DNA from 2 places in the Pseudarthrobacter sp. L1SW genome. Region 1 is predicted to be linked to the other one. Evidence: riboswitches for the same ligand, from Rfam matches in the RefSeq annotation. Region 1 holds a riboswitch; the other holds the start of a gene.
The links. A riboswitch is a leader RNA that binds a small molecule or an ion and turns the genes downstream of it on or off. The one in region 1 is predicted to bind glycine.
Positions count from the first base shown of each region.

Region 2: linked by a shared signal. The riboswitch ahead of gcvP (aminomethyl-transferring glycine dehydrogenase) and the one ahead of gcvP (aminomethyl-transferring glycine dehydrogenase) in region 1 are both predicted to bind glycine.

Region 1 covers NZ_CP078079.1:797,120-804,540, reverse strand. The annotation lists gene KTR40_RS03810 (L-serine ammonia-lyase) at 1-1,075, opposite strand, end outside; gene gcvT (glycine cleavage system aminomethyltransferase GcvT) at 1,382-2,542, opposite strand; gene gcvP (aminomethyl-transferring glycine dehydrogenase) at 2,554-5,463, opposite strand; glycine riboswitch at 5,643-5,741, opposite strand; gene KTR40_RS03795 (TetR/AcrR family transcriptional regulator) at 5,833-6,372, opposite strand; gene KTR40_RS03790 (MFS transporter) at 6,438-7,421, shown strand, end outside.
Region 2 covers NZ_CP078079.1:3,461,785-3,469,205, forward strand. The annotation lists gene gcvP (aminomethyl-transferring glycine dehydrogenase) at 1-2,668, opposite strand, end outside; glycine riboswitch at 2,829-2,926, opposite strand; gene KTR40_RS16120 (SRPBCC domain-containing protein) at 3,058-3,465, opposite strand; gene KTR40_RS16125 (hypothetical protein) at 3,529-3,732, opposite strand; gene KTR40_RS16130 (VOC family protein) at 3,908-4,267, shown strand; gene KTR40_RS16135 (IclR family transcriptional regulator) at 4,383-5,225, shown strand; gene KTR40_RS16140 (MFS transporter) at 5,327-6,667, shown strand; gene KTR40_RS16145 (zinc-binding dehydrogenase) at 6,667-7,421, shown strand, end outside.

The DNA.
Region 1 (7,421 bases):
AGATCGACGCCTGCTCCTTGTACAGCACCCCCACGGCGCCGGCGGCGAGCAGGAACTTCACCACCACATCGTCCCGGTCCTCCTGGGTGGCGTTCTCCATGCCAGGGGCGAAATGCAGCGCGTAGTACAGCACCGCCGGGATGATCCCCGCCGCACCGTTCGTCGGCGCCGTCACCACCCGGCCGCCCGAGGCGTTCTCCTCATTCACCGCCAGGGCAATCAAATTAACCCACTCCTGCCAATACTTCGGGTCATGGAACTCCCCCGAACCGGCGCCGGCGTCGTTTCCCGCGCCGCCGGGGCGGGCGCTTTCCTTCCGCAACCGGTCGTACCAGTCCGGGGCACGGCGGCGGACCTTCAACCCGCCCGGCAGCACCCCCTCACGCTTCAGGGACGTGGCCACGCAGCCCTCCATCACGGAGTAAATATGCAGCAGGCCTTCCCGGATCTCCTCCGGGGTGCGGCTGTCCTCCTCGTTGACCCGCATCACCTCACTGATGCCCAAGCCGGTGTCCCGGCAGTGCTCCAGCAGCTCCGCGGCGGTCCGGAACGGCAACGGCAGCTCCTTCTTGGACTCCTCCAGCTCCTGCAGCGCCGCGTCCTCCTCACCCTCACGGACAATGAAACCGCCACCCACCGAAAAGAACGTCGCCGTATGCAGGACGTCGCCGCCGGCGTCGGACACCGTAAACGTCATCCCGTTCGTATGCCGCGGCAGGACCGTCAACGGCCGCAGCACCATGTCCTTCACCCCATACGGCAACGCCACCGCACCGGCCAGCTGCAACATCCCGGTCCCGGCGATCGAGGCCAGCCGCTCCTCCACCTCGTCCGGCAGGATCAGCTCCGGGTGGTAGCCCTCCAGCCCCAGCAGGATCGCGGTCATCGTCCCGTGTCCATGACCGGTCGCCGCCAGCGACCCATAAAGATCCACCCGCAACGACGCCACATCAGCAAGCCTCCCGGAACCCTTGAGCTCCTCCGCAAAAACAGCAGCAGCCCGCATCGGCCCCACAGTATGAGAAGAAGAAGGCCCAATCCCGATGCTAAACAGATCAAAGACTCCAACAGCCATGTGCTTGGTTCCTAACTAGAAAGTTCGTGTCGGGGTTGGGTGCGCCTGGCAGAATTCCTCCGCGTGCTGCTCCTCCGTCGCTCTGACGCACGCTTCCGGAATCCGCTCACCCACCGACGTCATCTCACCTTTGATGCAAGCGGCGGACTGTTGAACCGGAAACCGTGAGCAGCGCGGCCCCTGTGGGACAGGTATCCGGAAGCGTGCGTCTAAGGGAGCGTCACGTCCGCTCAGCGGGCGTCTACGCGACCGAGCACGCGGAGGATGCCGGTCCCACCGGGCCCAAAGGTGACCACGGAGAGCTACCTACTTGGCGCGTTTATAGAACGGCAGGTCGACGACTTCGAACGGCTCTGCCTTACCTCGCAGGTCGATATCCAGGGTGGTGCCAACTTCGGTGAACTCGACGTCCACGTAGGCCATGGCAACCGGGTAGCCGAGGGTGGGCGAGGGCTGCCCGGAGGTCACTTCGCCCACGACGTTGCCGTCCTTGAGGACCGGGTAGTGGCTCCGGCCGGCGCGGCGGCCGAGTCCCTTAAGCCCGACGAGCCTTCGGCCGGCAATGGAGCCGGCGCCGGCTTCCTTCTTCGCGGCGAGGGCCGCCTTCCCCACGAAGTCGCCCTCCTTGGACAGTGCGACGACGGGTCCCAGGCCGGCGGCGAAGGGGTCGCCTTGCAGGGAAAGCTCGTTCCCGTACAGGGGCATGCCTGCCTCAAGCCGGAGGGAGTCGCGCGAAGCCAGCCCGGCGGGTGTCAGCTCCCCGTCGTCGGCGATGGCGAGGAGTGCCTGCCACAGGCCGGGGGCGTCGCCGTTGGGCACAAAGATCTCGAACCCGTCCTCGCCGGTATAGCCGGTACGTGCGAGCAGCAGGTCCAGTCCGGCGCCGCGCACCAGGAACGGAACCTCGACGGCGGCGTAGTACTTCAGCTCCGTCACCAGGCTGTGCTGTGCGGCCGGGACCAGGCGGAGCAGCAACTCCTGTGCCGTGGGACCCTGCACGGCGATGAGGGACGTGGACGCGGAGGCGTCATCCACCTGCACGTCGAACCCGGCAGCCCGCTTGGCCAGCTCAGCAGCCACCACCGCGGCGTTGCCGGCGTTGGGGACTACCAGGAAACGGTCCGTGCCGTCTTCTCCGGCGCCTGGAACCGGCGGCCGGCGGTAGGTAATGAGGTCGTCGATGATGCCGCCGTCCTCATTGCAGATCAGCGAATACTTCGCCTTGCCCACCGGCATGGCGGAGATCTTTCCCACCAGCGCGTAGTCCAGGAAGGCGGCAGCCTCCGGCCCGGTCACCCATACCTCACCCATGTGGGAGAGATCGAACAGGCCGGCGCTCTTGCGGACAGCGTGGTGCTCGGCGAGCTCCGAGCTGTATTTGAGCGGCATCTGCCAGCCGCCGAAGTCGGTGAAGGACGCCCCCAGCTTCTTGTGCTCCTCGTAGAGGGCGGTGTGCTTCTCAGCCATGGCGCGTGTCCTTAGTTTTCGAACTCGGAAAGCGGCGGGCAGGAGCAGATCAGGTTCCGGTCCCCCGCCGCGCCGTCGATGCGGCCCACCGGCGGGAAGTACTTGTCCTGCTTGAGCGACTTCACCGGGAACACGGCCTGTTCACGCGGGTACGCGCGGTCCCATTCGGAAGAGACGACGGCGGCGGCCGTGTGCGGGGCATTGCGCAGCGGGCTGTCCGTCACGGTGAAGTCGCCGTTCGCCACCTGGTCGATTTCGGCGCGGATGGCGATCATTGCCTCGATGAAGCGGTCGATTTCGCCGAGGTCCTCGGACTCCGTCGGCTCCACCATGAGCGTCCCCGCGACGGGAAATGCCAGCGTGGGGGCGTGGAAACCGTAGTCGATGAGCCGCTTGGCCACGTCCTCCGCGGTGACACCGGTCCGGGCAGTGAGCTCGCGCAGGTCCAGGATGCACTCGTGCGCCACGAGCCCGCCTTCGCCGGTGTAGAGGACCGGGAAGAAATCGTTCAGGCGGGCGGCAACGTAGTTCGCGGCAAGCAGCGCGGACTTGGTGGCCTCTGTCAGTCCCTGCCCGCCCATCAGCTTCACGTAGGCCCACGAAATCGGAAGCACGCCCGCGGAACCGTACTTGGACGCCGAGATCGGCACGTCATTGCCTTCGGTCCAGGTTGCCGCGTTGCCGGGCATAAACGGTGCCAGGTGCGCCTTCGCAGCGACGGGCCCGACCCCGGGTCCGCCGCCGCCGTGCGGGATGCAGAAGGTCTTGTGCAGGTTCAGGTGCGAGACGTCGCCGCCGAACTTGCCCGGCTGCGCCAGGCCCACGAGGGCGTTGAGGTTGGCGCCGTCGATGTACACCTGGCCGCCGGCGGCGTGGACGGCGTCGCAGACCTCGCGGACGTCGGCGTCGTATACGCCGTGGGTGGACGGGTAGGTGATCATGATGCAGGACAGCGCGTCCCTGTTCGCCTCGATCTTGGCGTACAGGTCGGTGTGGTCGATGGTGCCGTCCGGTGCCGTGGCCACCACAACCACCTTCATGCCGGCCAGGACGGCGGAGGCGGCGTTGGTGCCGTGGGCGGAGGCCGGGATCAGGCAGACGTTGCGCTGCTGGTCGCCCCGCGAGTGGTGGTAGCCGCGGATCGCCAGCAGCCCGGCGAGCTCGCCCTGGGAACCGGCGTTGGGCTGGATGGATACCTGGTCGTACCCGGTGATCTCGGTAAGTTGCGCTTCGAGGTCGGCGATCAGTTCGCGCCAGCCCTCGGTCTGGGAGTCCGGGGCGAACGGGTGGATGGAGGCGAACTCGGGCCAGGAGATGGCTTCCATCTCTGCCGTGGCGTTCAGCTTCATGGTGCAGGAGCCCAGCGGGATCATGGTTCGGTCCAGCGCCAGGTCGCGGTCACTGAGCTTGCGGATGTAACGCAGCAGCTGCGTTTCGGAGCGGTGCGTGTTGAACACCGGGTGTTGCAGGAAGTCGGAGGAACGTTCGAGGGCGGCATCCAGCGCGATTGCAGCGTCATCACGTGCATCAACAACGGAAGCACCAAAGGCGGCCAGGACGCCCTCGACGATTGCCGTCGTCGTGGTTTCATCGGTGGAGAACCCCACCGTGTCCGCGTCGATGCTGCGCAGGTTGATGCCCGCGGCCTCGGCTGCGGAAACAATCCCGGCAGCCTTGCCCGGCACGGAGACCGTGACGGTGTCGAAGAAGCTGGTGTGCAGCACCTCCAACCCGGCGGCCTTGAGGGAGGCCGCCAGCGTCCTGGCGTGGAGGTGTGCGGACTGGGCGATCGCCTTCAGGCCCTCCGGGCCGTGGTACACGGCGTACATCGAAGCCACGATGGCCAGCAGTGCCTGCGCGGTGCAGATGTTGGACGTGGCCTTCTCGCGGCGGATGTGCTGCTCGCGGGTCTGCAGGGCCAGGCGGTAGGCGGGAACGCCGGCGTTGTCCTTCGAGACGCCAACAAGGCGGCCCGGCATGGAGCGCTCGAGGCCCTTCTGCACGGCCATGTAGGCGGCGTGCGGGCCGCCATAGAACAGCGGAACGCCGAAGCGCTGCGCGGAGCCGACGGCGATGTCCGCACCCTGCTCGCCGGGCGGGGTGATGAGGGTGAGGGCCAGGAGGTCGGCGGCCACCGTGACCAGGGCGCCGCGTTCCTTGGCCTCGGCGATAACCGGGCTGTGGTCAAAAACGCGGCCGGACGCTCCGGGCTGCTGGAGGACCACGCCGTTGATGTCGCCCTCGGGCAGGCCTTTGGCGAGGTCCGCGACTTCAACCTCGAAGCCGAGCGCCTCGGCCCGGCCCTTGACGATGGCGATGGTCTGCGGCAGGCAGTCGGCGTCCAGGACGGTCTTGCCGTCCTTCGCGCCTGCGTTCTGGCCTTTGGCCCTATTGGCCCTGCGCATCATCAGCACGGCCTCGGCCACTGCGGTGGCTTCGTCCAGCAGGGAGGCGTTGGCGATGGGCAGGCCCACCAGGTCCTGGACCATGGTCTGGAAGTTCAGCAGCGCCTCGAGCCGGCCCTGCGAAATTTCAGGCTGGTAGGGGGTGTAGGCGGTGTACCAGGCCGGGCCCTCCAGGATGTTCCGGCGGATCACCGGCGGGGTCACGGTGTCGTAGTAGCCCTGGCCGATCATCTGGACGGCGGTCTTGTTCTTGGCGGCGAGGCGGCGCAGTTCCGCGAGCGCCTCCACCTCGCTCAGGGCATCTGCCAGTTCCAGCGCAGAGTCCTGCCGGATGTCCTTGGGAACGGCGGTATCAACCAGCGCGTCCACGGTGTCGTAGCCTACGGCCTTGAGCATGGTGTCGACGTCGGCCTGGCGCCTTGCGCCGATGTGCCGGTCAACAAAGGTGGCGGCAGCGGCGGGGGCAGCAGTGGCCGGGGTGGCGGAGGCCGGAGATACAGTCACGAGGAACTCCATTACTAAGGCGGCGCAGGGTACGCCACATCGATTTGGGTCCTCCCCGCTCTGTATCTGTACCTGAGAGTTTCCGCGTTGCCTGAAGACGCGGGCATCGCTTGCACCGTCGGTGAACACAACAGTCCAGGGATCCGGGGACCGGACCTCCAGGCGGACGGCGTGCTGCTTTCCAGAGGTGCCTCGCCGCGGCGGTACATGGGCCTGTGAGATTCCTGGGGAGGATTTGCTCCTACGGCGCCTGCTTGTACCTTCTGGCAGGACTCTCCCGCCGCAGATCAAAGGCTATTCATTTGGGTTGTCTTGGCGCGCCGGCAACCGCCCGCGCACAGCCCAATTCTCCTATGCCGCAGGCCCGGGGGCAAATGTCAGCTAGCCCCGCAGCCGCTCCACGGCTGACAGGAGTTCCTCCACGTCCGCCCGCCTGTTCCCGGCCTTTCCCGCCGGCCCGCTTTCCCACATGGCGTTGAAGTACAGCCCGTCCCCCATATACAGGACCGCCTTGGCCATAGCCTTGCCCACGTCCTTCCCGATGAGCTCCAGCCATTGCTGCTGGATGGCGGCGAAGCGGCGGCGGGCTTCCTCGTGGGCCACCTCGGCCAGCCGCGTCGCGGCAACGAAGGAGCGGTCCATCGGGGTATCGGACCAGAGCGACGACTTGATGAAGTATGCCGCCGCCCCCTCGGGTGCGGACGCCATGGCGGCGAGGTCCTCCCCCGCCAGGCGGTCCAGCCGTTCCAGGGTGGCTGTGATCAAGGCTTCCTTGGTGGGGAAGTGGTACAGGAGGCCGCCCTTGGAGACGCCGGCACGCCTGGCCACGGCGTCCAGGGTGGCAGCCCGCTCCCCCACGTCGATCAGGAGCTGTTCAAAGGCATCGAGGACGGCGTCTCGCGCAACGGGTTTTCTGGCCATGGTTCCCATCATGCATGGTCACGAGCCGGTTTTTAACTATACCGTCCAGACGGTATAGTTAAAGCATGACCATGCCCGCCGCTTCCCAACAGAAGACCACCCGCCGTACCCAATCGAGGCCGCCCGCGCCACGCCCACCCAAGGGCAGTTGGCGCTGCTGGCTGGCCCTGGGCCTGCTGATGTTTCCAGTCCTCCTGGTTGCAGTGGACAACACGGCCCTGACCTTTGCCCTGCCTGCCATTGCCGCCGCGCTGCGCACGTCGGGCGTAGAGCTCCTCTGGATTGTGGACGCCTACCCGCTGGTGCTGGCCGGGCTGCTGGTTGCCATGGGGAGCCTGGGCGACAGGATCGGCCGACGCCGCCTGCTGATCATCGGCAGCATCGGTTTTGCGGCAGTATCAGCAGCAACTGCTTTTGCCCCCACTGCGGGATGGCTCATCGCAGGCCGGGCGTCCCTTGGCTTCTTCGGCGCCATGCTGATGCCCTCCACGCTGTCCCTGATCCGCAACATCTTCCCGGACCCCAACCGGCGGCGGCTGGCCATCGCCATCTGGGCAGCGGGGTTCTCGGGCGGTGCCGCCCTGGGGCCCATCTTTGGCGGGTGGCTGGTGGAACAGTTCTGGTGGGGAGCCGTCCTCCTGGTGGCAGTGCCCATCATGCTGCCGCTGCTGGCCCTGGGCCCGGCCTTCATCCCGGAGTCCAGGGACCCGTCGCCGGGCAAGGTGGACGGGCCCAGCATCGTGCTGTCGCTGTTCACCATGGTTCCCGTGGTCTACGGGATCAAGCACCTCGCCACCGAAGGCCCGGACACCACAGCCCTCGGAACCGTAACGCTCGGCCTGGCAATGGGCGCGGCCTTCGTCCGCAGGCAGCAGCGGCTGCACAGCCCGCTGCTGGAGATGTCCCTTTTCCGCAACAGGGTGTTCAGCATGGCCATCACCGCCAATATCCTGGCCCTGTTTTCGTTCAACGGCTTTATCCTCTTCCTCGCCCAGCACCTCCAGCTCATCGAGGGCATGTCGCCCTCGGCTGCCGGAATGGCCATGGTC
Region 2 (7,421 bases), 1.4 Mb from region 1:
GTGCGTTGCGCAGCGGCGACTTCTCCACAGTGAAATCACCCGCAGCCACCTGGTCGATTTCCTTGCGGATGGTGACCATGGCTTCGATGAAGCGGTCGATCTCCGCAAGGTCCTCGGACTCCGTGGGCTCCACCATCAGGGTGCCCGCCACCGGGAAGGACAGCGTGGGGGCGTGGAAGCCGAAGTCGATGAGGCGCTTGGCCACGTCCTCGGCGGTAACACCGGTGCGGGCGGTGAGCTCGCGCAGGTCCAGGATGCACTCGTGTGCCACCAGGCCGGTCTCGCCGGTGTACAGCACGGGGAAGTGCTCGTCCAGGCGGGCAGCAACGTAGTTGGCCGCCAGCAGCGCGGACTTGGTGGCCTCGGTCAGGCCCTGGCCGCCCATCAGCTTCACGTAGGCCCAGGAAATCGGCAGCACACCGGCGGAGCCGAAGCGGGACGCGGAGATCGCAACGCCGTGGCCGGCTTCGTGGGCAGCCTTGTTGGCGTCGCCCGGCATGAACGGTGCCAGGTGCGCCTTCGCAGCGACGGGCCCGACGCCGGGTCCCCCACCGCCGTGCGGGATGCAGAAGGTCTTGTGCAGGTTCAGGTGCGAGACGTCGCCGCCGAACTTGCCCGGCTGTGCCAGCCCGACCAACGCGTTGAGGTTGGCGCCGTCAACGTAGACCTGGCCGCCTGCGGCGTGGATGGCGTCGCACACCTCGCGGACGTCCGAGTCGTAGACGCCGTGGGTGGACGGGTAGGTGATCATGATGGCCGAGAGGACGTCCTTGTGGGCCTCGATCTTGGCCTCCAGGTCCGCGTGGTCGATGGTGCCGTCGGCAGCGGTGGCAACCACCACAACCTTCATGCCCGCCAGGACAGCGGAGGCGGCGTTGGTGCCGTGGGCCGAGGCCGGGATGAGGCAGACGTTGCGCTGTGCCTCGCCGCGGGAGTGGTGGTAGCCGCGGATCGCCAGCAGCCCGGCGAGCTCGCCCTGGGAACCGGCGTTGGGCTGGATGGACACCTGGTCGTAGCCCGTGATCTCGGCGAGGTCGGCTTCGAGCCCGGCGATCAGTTCGCGCCAGCCCTCGGTCTGGGAGTCCGGCGCGAACGGGTGGATGGAGGCGAACTCGGGCCAGGAGATGGCTTCCATCTCGGCGGTCGCGTTCAGCTTCATGGTGCAGGAGCCCAGCGGGATCATGGTCCGGTCAAGCGCCAGGTCCCGGTCGGAGAGGCGGCGGATGTAGCGAAGCAACTGGGTTTCGGAGCGGTGGGTGTTGAACACCGGGTGCTGCAGGTAGGAGGAGGTGCGCAGCACCGATTCCGGCAGCTCAAAGCCCTCGCCGGACACAACCGGACCGGCGCCGAAGGCGACCGCCACCGCGGAGAGGACCTCCGGCGTCGTGGTTTCATCGACGGACACGCCAACCGTGTCCGCGTCGATGAGGCGCAGGTTGATGCCGCGGGCTTCGGCGGCGGTGATCACCTTGGCGGCCTTTCCGGGCACGCGGACGGTGAGGGTGTCGAAGAAGGTGTCGGACACCAGTTCGCGTCCGGCGGCCGTCAACGTGCTGGCCAGGGCGCGGGCGTTGTTGTGGACGGTTTCGGCGATCGCCTTCAGGCCGTCGGGGCCGTGGTAGACGGCGTAGAAGGAGGAGACGATGGCCAGCAGGGCCTGCGCGGTGCAGATGTTGGAGGTGGCCTTTTCGCGGCGGATGTGCTGCTCGCGGGTCTGGAGGGCCAGGCGGTAGGCGGGGACGCCGGCGTTGTCCTTGGACACGCCGACGATGCGGCCCGGGAGGGTGCGCTCCATGCCGTCGCGGACGGCCATGTAGGCGGCGTGCGGTCCCCCAAAGAACAACGGCACGCCGAAGCGCTGGGTGGAGCCGACGGCGATGTCCGCGCCCTGCTCGCCCGGAGGGGTGATGAGGGTGAGGGCCAGGAGGTCGGCGGCGACGGTGACCAGGGCACCGCGGTCCTTGGCCTCGGCGATGACGGCGGACTGGTCCCAGACGCGGCCGGAGACGCCGGGCTGCTGGAGGACCACGCCGTTGATGTCGCCGTCGGGCAGGCCGGACGTGAGGTCAGCGATTTCCACGTCGAAGCCGAGGGCCTCGGCGCGGCCCAGCACGATGGCGATGGTCTGCGGGAGGAGGTCGGCGTCCAGGACGGTCTTGCCGTCCTTCCCAGTCTTGGACTTGTTGGCCCGGCGCATCAGCAGCACGGCTTCGGCCACGGCGGTGGCTTCGTCGAGCAGGGACGCGTTGGCAACGGGCAGGGCGGTGAGGTCCTGGACCATGGTCTGGAAGTTCAGCAGCGCCTCAAGCCGGCCCTGGGAAATCTCGGGCTGGTACGGGGTGTAGGCGGTGTACCAGGCAGGGGCTTCGAGGATGTTGCGGCGGATCACCGGCGGGGTCACGGTGTCGTAGTAGCCCTGGCCAATCATCTGCACGGCCATCTTGTTCTTGCCGGCGAGCTTGCGGAGCTCGGCGAGGACCTGGACTTCACTCAGTGCGCCCTCAAGGGTGAGGGGCTTGTCCTGGCGGATGGAATCCGGGACCGCGCTGTCCACCAGGCCATCAAGGGTGTCGTAGCCGACTGCCTTGAGCATGGTGTCGATGTCGGACTGGCGGCGCGCGCCGATATGGCGGTCAGCGAAGGTGGTTGGGGACGATTGAACCGTCATGAGAGGAACTCCATAATTCAGGTGGCGAAGGGTGCCACTTTGATTCGGGTTCCTCCCCGCTCTGTATTGGACCTGAGAGTTTTGCATTGCCCTGCTGTTCAGCGGGGCGCCACTTGCACCGTCGGTGAGCCCGGTTGCCCGGACTGCTTTCCAGAGTTGCCTTGCCGCGGCGGTACGTGGGCCTGAGAGATTCCTGGGGAGGATTTGCTCCTACGGCGCCTGCAGAACGTACCGGCAGGACTCTCCCGCCGCAGATCATAAGCACGTGCCACTGGTGGGTGACACGGCTCACACCTTACAGGGTCACGGGGCGGGATGCAAAATCCGCGTCCCTCCAAGGCGGACGCACGACGGCGGGACGCGCCCGCCGTCGTGCGCTTGCCAAAGCGTCAGGAGACGCCGGCGAGGACCCCGTCGATCCGCGCCAGCAGTCCGGGCCACCCGCTGCCCATGCCTTCAATGGCCTGCTTGCCCAAGGGGGTGTCGAGGCGGAATCCGGCGTGTTCGTGGTGGAGTACCGTGCCGCCGTCGACCGGCTCGAGCCGCCAGGTGATGGTGGTGTCAAGCACGCCCTCCGAGAAGAGGAAGCTAATGGATTTGCCGGGGTCGGCGCCGAGGACCTCGCACTGCTGCTGGCCCCAGGAGCCCATGTCCAAGGTGAAGCGGTGGCCCACAACCGGCGCGATATCGCCAGGCGCCCACCAGCGGGCCAGCAGTCCGGGGGTGGTCAGCACGGCCCAGACAGATTCCGCGGGGTGCGCGAAGCGGCGTTCGAGCCGGATGGCGTTCTCGGTCATGACGGTTTCTCCTCGTCCAGAAGTTCTGCCAGCGCGTCGAGGCACCGGTTCCCATGTGCCTATTTAGGGGGCGGCCCTTTTGCCGATCCGATAACCAGCCCAGAACGCCAGCACCAGCAGCCCGACTCCGGCGACGGCCAGCCCGATTTGTGTTCCTTGGGTCACGAAGGCGATGCCGTTTCCGCTGAACAGTTGATTGCTCAGGGGCGCGTAGGCGAACCAGCCAAAGCTTGCGTTCGCGTTGCTCCATGCGACGAGGCAGCCCACATTACCGCTGCCAGGCCTGCAATGGGCACGATGGCGGCAAGCAGGCTGGCAGAGTGCGGTGATTTGCGGCTTTCAGATGTGTTGGTGTCCCCCATGCAGGCGAGTCTAGCCGGGCTGCCCACGGCATCCATCCCGGGGCAAGACAGGCTCAGCCCGCCGGGTTTAGGCTGGGCGGATGTTGACCATCGGCAGCACAGTCCTCGGCGTCAACGACGTCGCCCGCTCAACCGCCTTTTGGCACGCCGCCCTCGGCTACGTCCCGCAGGAGCCCGGCGACGAAACCTGGGTGATCCTGGTGCCGGCATCCGGCCATGGAGCGCAGCTTGCCCTCATGCTGAGCGAGACGCCGGTCCAGGAGCACCCCCGCATCCACCTGGATTTGTATGCCGACGACCAGGACGCCGAGGTGGAACGGCTGGTTTCACTCGGCGCCCGGCGCGTCGACTGGGACCTCTACCCGGAGGACCCCGACTTCGTGGTCCTCGCCGACCCGGACGGTAACCGGTTCTGCGTCGTCGACAAGAGTCCGCGGTAGCACCGGAGCCTCTACCCACACCGGATCGGCGCAGCTGCCGGGACGCTTACAATTCAAGTATGTGAACTGTGGGCATTAGCTTTATGCCCCTCGAGCCCTCACTGGGGAGTAGAAGATGGCCGAAGACCGCGGGAATCCGACAGTCAAGTCGGCGGACCGGGCCCTGACCGTGGTCGAATTCGTCGCCGGTAAGGGCTCCGCCAGCTTCACGGAAATTCTAGAAGGGCTGAGCCTGCCGCGTTCGAGCGCACACGGGCTGCTCAATACCCTCTGCGCCGCGGGCTGGCTCGACCACAACAGCGCTAACAAGCAATACTCACTGGGGTTGCGCGCCTGGCAGGTAGGCCAGCTCTACACCGGCCACCAGACCTTGGCCAACGTGGCCAAGCCGGTCATGGACCGGCTCTCGGCGTCACTGGGCGAAACCGTGCAGCTTGCGCTCCTTGATGGAGTTGAAAACGTCTATATCGCGATCAGCCAGGCCCCGGGCGGCATGCGCCTCGGCTCATCCGTAGGCATGCGTCTGCTGGCTCATGCAACCGGGATTGGCAAGGCCCTCCTGAGCATGCTTGAACCCGAGGAAGCCGAACGGCGCCTTGAGTCCGTTGCGCTGCCCAGGCTCACCGAAAAGACGGTAACGGACATTGGAGCCCTCAAGTCGCTGGTGACCCAGGCCAAAGGTGCCGGGTTTGCCCTTGACGACGAGGAGTACCTGGAGGGCTGCCGCTGCGTGGCCGTTCCCCTGACCAGCAAGGCGGGGGGCGGAATGTACGCTGCGCTCTCCGTGACCATGCCGACGGCAAGGACCGACGCCGGGTGGCCCGGAAACATACTCAGCCCGCTGGTCGCCGCGGCTCAGGAGATCCGCGCCCTCCTTGGTGTACGGGAACCAGATCTAACCATTCCCGCTGAACGCAACTCGGACAACCCGCGCAACATTTCCGCCCGTTCCGCGTAGCACCGCGCCATGCTTGCACCCCTCTGTGAGCTGTGCCATACTCAGGCTTGTTCACATTCGTGAACACTATTTCATATTCATGAACTCAATGAGGAGTTAGTGTGTCACTTCCAATGACAGCTCCCACCGGCCAAGCGCTGGCACCGATCGTCAGCCGCGTCACCCGCCGTCTCATCCCGGTCCTTCTGCTCATGTACATCCTGGCGTTCCTGGACCGCGCCAACCTCGGCTTTGCCAAGGCATCCTTCCAGGCGGACACCGGGCTGTCCGACGCGGCGTACGCCTTGGGCGCGGGCATCTTCTTCCTCGGTTACGCAGCACTGGAAGTTCCCAGCAACATCCTCATGCGCAAGCTCGGCGCCAAGATCTGGCTGGCCCGGATCATGATCAGCTGGGGCATCGTCTCCGCACTCATGATGTTCGCCCAGACTGAGTGGGCCTTCTACATCCTCCGGGTACTCCTCGGCATCACCGAGGCAGGGTTCTTTCCCGGCGTAATCCTCTACCTGACGTACTGGATTCCCACCCAGTTCAGGGGGCAGGTCAACGGACTGTTCTACTTCGGCGCACCGCTCGCCTTCATCTTCGGTGGACCGCTCTCGGGGATGCTTCTTGACCTCGACGGCCTGGGCGGGCTGCAGGGGTGGCAGCTCATGTTCCTCGTCACCGGCGCACTCACGGTGGCCGTGGGCATCTGGGCATTCTCCTACCTGGACAACGGACCGGCGGATGCGAAGTGGCTGAACGACAGCGAGCGCGCCACCCTGATCGCAGCACTCAATGTCGAGGACCGGGTCAAAGCGGACCACTCCCCCAAGGGCGCCCTCCGCGCCCTGACGAACCCCAAGGTGCTGTACTTCTGCCTCATCTACTTCACCATCCAGATGAGCGTCTACGGCGTCACGTTCTACCTGCCCACCCAGATCGCCAAGCTCGTGGGCGCGAAGGTGGGGCTCGGCGTCGGGCTCATGACCGCTGTGCCGTGGGGATTCGCCATTCTCGCCACCTTCCTGCTCAGCCGGCTGGCAGACAGGACCGGAAAGCGCCGTCTCGTGGCCTCTGCGTCCCTGACCGCGGCAGCAGTAGGCATCCTGGCTTCCGCACTGACGGACAACCCGCTGATGGGACTCGCGGCACTCTCCCTTGGCGCTGCAGGCTTCATCTCCGTGCAGCCCGTTTTCTGGACGCTTCCCACCGGAATGCTCGTTGGCGCCGCCGCAGCCGGCGGGATTGCGCTGATCAACTCGATCGGCAGCCTCGGAGGGTTCGTCGCCCCCATCGCCAAGACCTGGGCGGAAGCCTCGTTCGGCCCCAGCGCAGGGCTCTTCCTCCTGGCCGGTACGGCCATGGCCGGGGCCGTCCTGCTCTTCAACAGCCACCGGATCAGCAAGATCGTTGACACCAATCCGCTGGCCCAGCCCATCCCCGAGAAGGTGCACTGATGCGGGTACTCGAACTCAAGGACTTCCGGCAGCTTGTTGTGGCGGAACGGGCCGAACCCGGCGCCGGTCCCGGGGAGGTGCTCATCGACGTCGTTGCAACGGGCATCTGCGGATCGGACATCCATGGATACACCGGCGAAAACGGCCGCCGCGTTCCGGGCCAGGTCATGGGCCACGAGACAGTGGGCCGCATTGCCGCCCTGGGAGCCGGGACGGAAGGCTCCGGCCTGGCTGTAGGCCAGCCGGTGACGTTCAACCCGCTTATCAGCTGCAACCGCTGTGAAGCCTGCGACGCCGGCCAGCAGCAGCACTGCCCGGACCGGACAGTTATTGGGGTCAACCCCGCGATCGTGTCCGCTTTCGCGGAACAGGTGGCGGTTCCGGTTGCCAACGTTGTGGCACTGTCCTCCGGGACGCCGATCGTCTACGGAGCGCTGATCGAGCCCCTGGCGGTCGCCTTCCACGCGGTGCGCCGCGCCCGGATCCGGCCGGGCCAGAGAGTCCTGGTCATCGGCGGCGGTCCGATCGGCCAGTCCGTCATCCTCGCTGCGCTGCAGGAAGGTGCGGAGCAGGTCCTGGTCTCCGAGATGGATCCGGCCCGGCGGGATCTCTGCGAACGCCTCGGGGCGACCGCGCTCGACCCTGCAGAGGGTCCGCTGGACCAGCAGGTCAGGACGCACTTTGGACGCCTCGCAGACACCACCGTGGACGCTGTCGGCATCAGACCCACGATTGCCGGTGCCCTGGATGCGAC